2 regions of the Agarivorans sp. 2_MG-2023 genome follow, and region 2 is predicted to be linked to the other one. Evidence: predicted binding sites of a transcription regulator. Region 2 holds the regulator's gene; the other holds the start of a gene.
What was found. Region 2 encodes sigma-54, which starts transcription at its own class of promoters, with help from an activator protein. Its sites were predicted from a motif close to GTTGGCACGNNNNTNGNNT; they were not measured.
Positions count from the first base shown of each region.

Region 1 (3,822 bases), on a different contig from region 2:
AAGGTAGCACTAATTAAAATAGCGGTAGGATCGTTAGGAGTCTGTTCTTGGACTTTCTTTAAGTAGCGCTTAGCCTCTTCTAGCTGATTAGCTTTAAGGTGAGTCATCACCAAACTACGTAAAACTTTAGGGTCTTCAGGATCTAAACTATAGGCTTTCTGATAACTTTCTAGCGCGGCGCTCATCTGGCCTTGATTCGCTTCTAAGTTTCCCTTTAATAGCCACGTTCGCTCATTGTTTTCAGCAATGCTTAAAGAACGTTTAATCCACTGCTCAGCCAGAACATACTCTTTCTGCTGCAGATATAAAGTAGCCAAGGTATTCATTGCACTAGGTTTATTAGGGATTAACTTCGTCGCTTGCTCAAACTCCTTACGCGCTAAATCAGCTTGGGAGTTTAATAAGTAGATCCGTCCACGCAACAGCTTCCACTCAAACTGAGTTTGTCGCGAAAACTCGCTCGCTCGTTCTTCAAAAGCCAATACTTCGGAGGTCTTTCCTTGCAGCAATAGAACATTACCAAGCATTGGCAATACTAAATTAATATCAGCACCAAGGTTGAGTGCTTCCTCCAGTTGTTTTTCAGCTGAACCTAAATTATTGGCGTTGAAATACACCTTTGCGAGTAACAGCTTTGAAGAAAGATGTTCAGGGTTAGCCGTTAAGGCATTTTTTAAATGAATAAAAGCTTCGTTTTCTTCCCCACTATGAAAGGCTTTAACGGCCAACTCGTATTCATTTGCTTGCTCATTAGCAGAGCTAAAGCCGGCAACACACAAAAGTAAGAAAGGGAGAAAAGACTTTTTCATTGGCAAACAGGTTCCTTGTTACTGCGAGGGTCAATCAATTAACCGACAAACAGTATCTAATGAACCAGAGGCAAAAAAAAGACAAAAAAATACGAAATACAGAGTATTTCGTATTTTTCGTTAAACAGGAAAAGGAATTTTGTATTTAAGCTTGGCGCTTTCTGGTACGTAGTGCAATACCAAATAGGCCCGCTGCAAATAACAGTACTGTACCTGGTTCTGGAACAGTAGCAGCAAACTGAGGTGTTTCGGTATTTACACCAGCAAGCTTAAATCCATCGTTGTTAGCAGACCAGTTCAAGTTACCGAATATAGGGTTGTAAGCACCAATCAACCAATATTTAGACACAGCATCTGAATCAATAGCTTGATAAGCGTAATCGTCGGCATTACTTACTTCGGCTTCAGTTGTCCAACCTAAACCAGCTAAATCAGCCCATCTTTGATTATTCACAGTTGCAACATCACTACCCGAATAAGCCAATACTGAAACATCTGCGTGACTAGCTTGCCTATTAGTTCCGTGATCTTCACTGGCCCAACCTAAAGTGAAGCCCGCTAGATTTACCGCTTCATCAAAAGTTAGCAAAACCATATCAAAATCGTTGCCGTAGCTATCGATAGAATGTTGCGGAGTATTGTTCGGCTCATCTCTGTTATCAGACATCAAGCCATATGAGTTCGAATATCTAAGTTTGGTATTTCTAATACGTCCGTCATTAGGGTTGGCGGTATCCGACCAACCAGTAACACTTAATCCAGACATATCCAGAGAGTTACCGTTTCCAGTGCCGGATAGTGAACCATCATCAAAATCCCAAACTTGCTCCGCAGAGAAAGCTGACATAGACACAGCACACGTTGCTACCAATAAAATTTGTTTAAACACAGCGCCCCCAAAATAGCATTCTGTATATTATTTAAAAACCGTCCCAACCAACACAAAGCAATAAACAAGCCAATAAAATTAAGTCTTTATTTCCAATACTTTACAGTTCAAAAATTCAGTAAAACTGTAACATTGTAAAGAAAACTGACAATAAGCGTTGCTTTTGTAACCACTAAAAACTAGGTTGATGTTCAGGAGCTAAAAATTTGATGCGAGCAGATTAACATCAATGCTCATAAAACGCACTACCAGTAACGCTCCACCGTTACTTGCCCTGGTTTACGTCGTAAATTTTTCTTCAAACCTTTTTGCTCTAAGATTACTTGCGCATCGGTGATCATTTCGGGGTTACCACACATGATCACTTGGGAATACTCTGCGCTTAATTTAAGGCCAAGCCCTTGCTCCAACGACCCATTCGCTAAGGCTTCAGGGATTCTGCTTTTAAGCGCACCTTCGCAGTCTTCACGAGTAACCATGGCTTGAAACTGGAACTGTGTGGGGTGTTCTGCTTGGTATTTATCAATAAGATCTTTATAAGCGATATCTTTGACTTTTCTCACGCCGTAGACCAACGCTATTTTCTCAAAACGTTGCCAAGCTTGTGCCGTTTCTAACATTGAGAAATATGGTCCTATTCCAGTTCCGGTGCCAATTAACCACAAATGCTTCCCCTCGGGCACTTCATCCAACACCATAAACCCTGCGGCACTGCTTGAGACATCGATGGTATCTCCAACACTCAATTGATGAAGATTAGGTGACAGCAAGCCTTGTTCTACCTTAATCGCAAGCACTTCTAGGCAATCGGTATCAGGAGGATTAACTAATGAATAGGCACGAGCTACGCGCTTGCCTTCTCTTAACTCTGATAATTTAATGAATTGCCCAGCGACAAATGGCGTAATATCGGCCTTAATTCGTAAACTGAATAGCTCATCATTCCAATCAATACGTTCAATTACTTTACCCTCAGTCCACATACTTGTTCCTTTACTAAGACAAATTCTTATTCTTGAGAAGTAATCACTTCAGAGTGATGATCGACATAAATCAACGCATCTACATCGTAGCCTAAGTCTTTAGCCTGATGAACCAAGTCGCTTTTCACTTGGTGAGCTAAGTCAGGCGTTCGAGCAAGCAACCATAAATATTTTCGGTTCGGGCCAGCTACCAACGCGTATTGGTAGTCTTGCTCATCTAAGGCAAACACAACATAAGCGCCATAAAATGGTCTAAAAAAGGATACTTTGAGATGCCCAATGTCTGGTGAGTCAACAAACTGAGCAATGCCTTCGGCTTCAAACCACTGTTGTTCCTGCTCAGAAAAGCCTTTATTTAATACCGTTACTTTGCCGTCATCACGTAAGCTATAAGTTGCGGTCACATGGCTCATGCCACGCTCGAATGAGTGGTCTAAACGGGCAACTTCATACCAAGTTCCCAAGTACTTTTGTAACTGAAAATTACTCACCGGCTCTATGCCTTCTGGTTTGCCACTACATGCACTTATCAACAATACGGCAACAAAAATAACTGTCTTTTTCATTAGTACATCCTTTCAACTAAAACCATAAGGCGGCAATACAGCCAATCAAAGTCATAACAAACAGAAACCATTTAAGCGTATTAGTCGCCGCTTTTATAGCAAACTTCACTGCATAATGAGCCCCAATAATGTAACCCACCGCTAACACTAAACCCGGCAACCACAACACTTGCCCCCTAGCAATAAACACCACCAGAGCAATACTGGTAAAAGATAAGGTACACACTAATTTAAGCGCATTCGCTCTTACTAAATCGTAGCGCAAACTGCCGGCCAATGCTGCGATCAAAATAAACCCTACGCCGGCCTGAACAAAGCCGCCATAAAACCCTGCTAAACCTAAGCTCCACTTGGCTGAGGGCGTATCATCCATTTTGCGAGCAAGGGTACCCGGTTCTGGCGCAACGGCACTAGGTTTAAACAGCATTAATGCCGCCATTGCCAACATTGCCCCCAGTAACAGGTATTTAATAATCCAAGCTGGTGAATAGGAAGCAGCGACCGCTCCCACTAATCCTCCCACTAAGGTGGGCCACAAAATAGGAACGACATCTTCAGTATCAAGCTTGTCGTGC
Region 1 covers NZ_JAUORQ010000003.1:150,185-154,006, forward strand. Annotated here, with positions in the region: gene Q4549_RS05735 (tetratricopeptide repeat protein) at 1-809, opposite strand, end outside; gene xdp1 (exosortase-dependent surface protein XDP1) at 955-1,698, opposite strand; gene Q4549_RS05745 (ferredoxin--NADP reductase) at 1,944-2,681, opposite strand; gene Q4549_RS05750 (lipocalin family protein) at 2,708-3,247, opposite strand; gene Q4549_RS05755 (sulfite exporter TauE/SafE family protein) at 3,264-3,822, opposite strand, start outside.
Region 1: xdp1 (exosortase-dependent surface protein XDP1) is a predicted target of sigma-54. The motif match lies at 1,754-1,772, and genes of this name have one in related genera.

Region 2 (3,822 bases):
ACGATTTAAAAACGCAGACCCTCACCTTAACTAACAATGCTCAGCTCAAGCAAGAAGAGAGCTTAGTAAAAGGCCAAATGATTAAATACAGCATTAATAAACAAGAGATGGTTGCTCAAGGCGATGAAAATAATCGTGTGACCACTATTTTCCTGCCTCAGCAATTAGAAGAACTCTCCCCCGAGGACAATGAGTAATCATGAGTACCTTAATCGCTGAGAACCTTGCCAAAAGCTACAAAGGTCGCAAGGTAGTAAAGAACGTCAGTTTAAATGTAGAAACCGGGAAAATTGTTGGTTTACTAGGGCCAAACGGCGCCGGTAAAACCACTACCTTCTACATGGTGGTTGGTCTAGTGCCACGAGACCAAGGCCGAATACTTATCGATGACGATGATCTGTCTAGCACCGCTATGCATACTCGAGCACGAAAAGGCATTGGTTATCTTCCCCAAGAAGCCTCTATCTTTCGCCGTTTATCGGTAGAAAAAAATATTCTAGCAGTATTAGAAACCCGTAAGGATTTGGACAAAGAGCAGCAAATTGGCGCACTGGACGATTTGCTAGAAGAGTTTCATATTGGCCATATTCGCAAAAATCTCGGTATGAGCCTATCAGGCGGAGAGCGTCGCCGGGTAGAAATTGCCCGCGCCTTAGCCGCAGCCCCTAAGTTTATTTTGCTTGACGAACCCTTCGCTGGGGTAGATCCTATTTCCGTTATTGATATTAAAAAAATCATTGAACACCTGCGTGATCGCGGTCTAGGTGTATTAATTACCGACCACAATGTAAGGGAAACTCTCGATGTTTGTGAGCATGCCTATATCGTTAGTCAGGGTGAATTGATAGCCTCAGGTAAGCCACAAGAAATACTTGAAAACGAGCACGTGAAACGAGTTTATCTCGGTGAACAATTCAAGCTATAGTTAAAGTGCAGCTTAGAAAATAATATAAAAAGAAGGGATAGCGGTAGTTAATGAAAGCATCTTTGCAGTTGCGTCTTGGTCAGCAGTTAACCATGACCCCCCAGTTACAACAGGCCATACGCTTACTCCAGCTTTCAACCCTGGATTTACAGCAAGAAATTCAAGAGGCTCTGGAAAGTAACCCTCTGCTTGAGGCGGATGAGTCACATTCGAATGATAGTGACGCAACAGACGCTAAGTCAGCCAATGAAAAATCTACAGAAGCCGAATCTAGCGCCGACGTAGACAGCAGCCAAATGGAAGCTGGCGATGCCATTAACCAAGAAACTGTTTCTGATGACCTACCCGTAGACTCCACTTGGGACGATATTTATAGCGCCAGTTCCGCGCCAGCTAGCTCATCGAGCGGCAGTGGCGGTGGTGACGACAACGATATGTTATTCCAAGGTGAAACCGTTGATTCCTTACAAGATCACATGCTGTGGCAAATGCGCCTTACTCCTTTCAGCGAAGTAGACCAAGCCATTGCTTTAGCCATTATTGATGCAGTAGATGAATCAGGTTACCTCACACAGGATTGTGAACAATTATTAGATGGCCTCAATTCTAGTGACAATAACGACTTAGATGTAGAGCTTGACGAAATTGAAGCAGTACTAAAACGGATTCAGCATTTCGACCCCGTAGGCATTGCCGCGCGCTCGCTACAAGAATGCTTGTTAATTCAATTAAGTCGTTTTTCCCCAGAAACACCATGGCTAAATGAAGCCAAAGATGTGGTGTCTAACCATATCGATGTATTAGCCAATCGAGATTTTCGCTTATTGGCTCGAAAGACCAAGTTAAAAGAAGACCAGCTACGCGAAGTGATGCGTTTAATTCACACCTTAGAACCACGCCCGGGTAACGCTGTTGAGCCAAACCAAGCCCAATACGTTATCCCCGATGTTTCCGTAGTGAAGCGCCAAGGTCGCTGGGTGGTAGAGCTAAACCCCGATGCGATGCCGAAGCTAAGAGTAAACTCTCACTATGCATCCTTAAGTAAAACGTCTAATGCTACCGATACTCAGTTTATCCGTAGCCACTTACAAGAAGCCAAGTGGTTTATTAAGAGCATTGAAAGCCGCAACGAAACCTTACTCAAAGTCTCTAACTGTATCGTTCACCACCAACAAGCCTTCTTCGAATACGGTGAAGAAGCAATGAAGCCAATGGTGCTGAACGATGTGGCCGAAGCAGTAGAAATGCACGAATCAACGATTTCTCGAGTAACAACTCAAAAATTCATGCATACACCTCGCGGCATTTTCGAACTTAAATATTTCTTCTCTAGCCATGTGGCTACCGATGGCGGCGGTGAATGTTCATCTACCGCTATTCGTGCATTAATTAAGAAACTGGTTGCTGCCGAAAATACCAGTAAACCTCTCAGCGATAGTAAGATTGCTGATATTTTGGCAGATCAGGGGATCAAGGTGGCAAGACGTACGATTGCAAAATATCGTGAGTCTTTAGCGATACCACCTTCTAACCAACGTAAGAGCCTACTTTAAGGCCAATCAAGGGGACTATATTTATGCAAATTAATCTTACCGGACACCACGTTGATATTACTGAGTCTTTAAAAGAATATGTCCATAACAAGTTTGCCAAGCTCACTCGACGATTTGACCAGATAAACAATGTTCATGTCATCCTCAACGTCGAGAAGCTCAATCAAATCGCAGAAGCCACCTTACATTTAAATGGCGGTGAATTATTCGCTACCGCTGAACATTCAGATATGTACGCCGCCATTGATGGTCTCATCGACAAACTTGACCGCCAAGTTATCAAACATAAAGAAAAACTTAACAAACATTAGTCACCTCCATGCAAATAGATAAAGTACTAAGCTTGGATTGCACTCAAAGTGCAGTCCAATGCTCTTCAAAAAAACGCGCCTTAGAAATTATTAGTGAACTAGCCGCTGGCCAACTAGATACGACAGCTCAATGTATATTTGAGAGTTTGTTGAATAGAGAAAAAATGGGCAGCACCGGTATCGGGCAAGGCGTGGCAATACCTCATGGCCGCATTGATAAACAGCATCAAACAACCGCTGTTTTTTTACGTTGTGATCCCCCAATTGCTTTTGACGCCATTGACAATAAACCTGTTGATTTGGTTTTTGCCTTACTGGTACCAGAAGATCAGTGTAAACAACACCTCAACACCTTATCTCAAGTAGCTGAAAAACTTAACGATAAGCAAGTATGTAAACAACTTCGTTGTGCACAAAGTGATGACGAATTATACGACATCATGGTAGCCTAATACTCTAATCACCGTTAGGGATAGTCATGGAACTCATTATCGTGAGTGGGCGTTCAGGTTCAGGAAAAACCGTCGCCTTAAGAGTACTAGAAGATCTGGGCTACTATTGCGTAGACAACCTCCCGGTTGTGTTATGGCAATCTCTTATCGATAACTTAAAAAATACTTACTCTAAAGTAGCAATAAGTATCGATATTCGAAACCTCCCAGACGAACCTTCACCGATAGGCCAAATTATTCGCAACGCCGGCCCTGATGTGAATCTATTAAGCATTTTTTTAGATGCCAAAGACGAAGCGTTGATCCGCCGTTACAGCGAAACTCGGCGAGTTCACCCGCTGAGTCAAACTAATTTGTCTCTGGCGGAAGCGATTGAATCGGAAACCGAGCTGCTGGCACCGTTATCTCGAAATGCTGATTTACGCATCGATACTTCACGCTTATCAGTGCATGAGCTAAGTGGCTTAATTCGCTCTAGAGTAACTGGCGATCAGCAACAACAGTTAATTTTAGTGTTTGAATCATTTGGCTTTAAAAACGGCGTGCCTAATGATGCTGACTATATGTTTGATGCTAGATTT
Region 2 covers NZ_JAUORQ010000011.1:44,898-48,719, reverse strand. Annotated here, with positions in the region: gene lptA (lipopolysaccharide transport periplasmic protein LptA) at 1-197, shown strand, start outside; gene lptB (LPS export ABC transporter ATP-binding protein) at 200-925, shown strand; gene Q4549_RS16260 (RNA polymerase factor sigma-54) at 976-2,478, shown strand; gene hpf (ribosome hibernation promoting factor) at 2,502-2,789, shown strand; gene ptsN (PTS IIA-like nitrogen regulatory protein PtsN) at 2,798-3,241, shown strand; gene rapZ (RNase adapter RapZ) at 3,268-3,822, shown strand, end outside.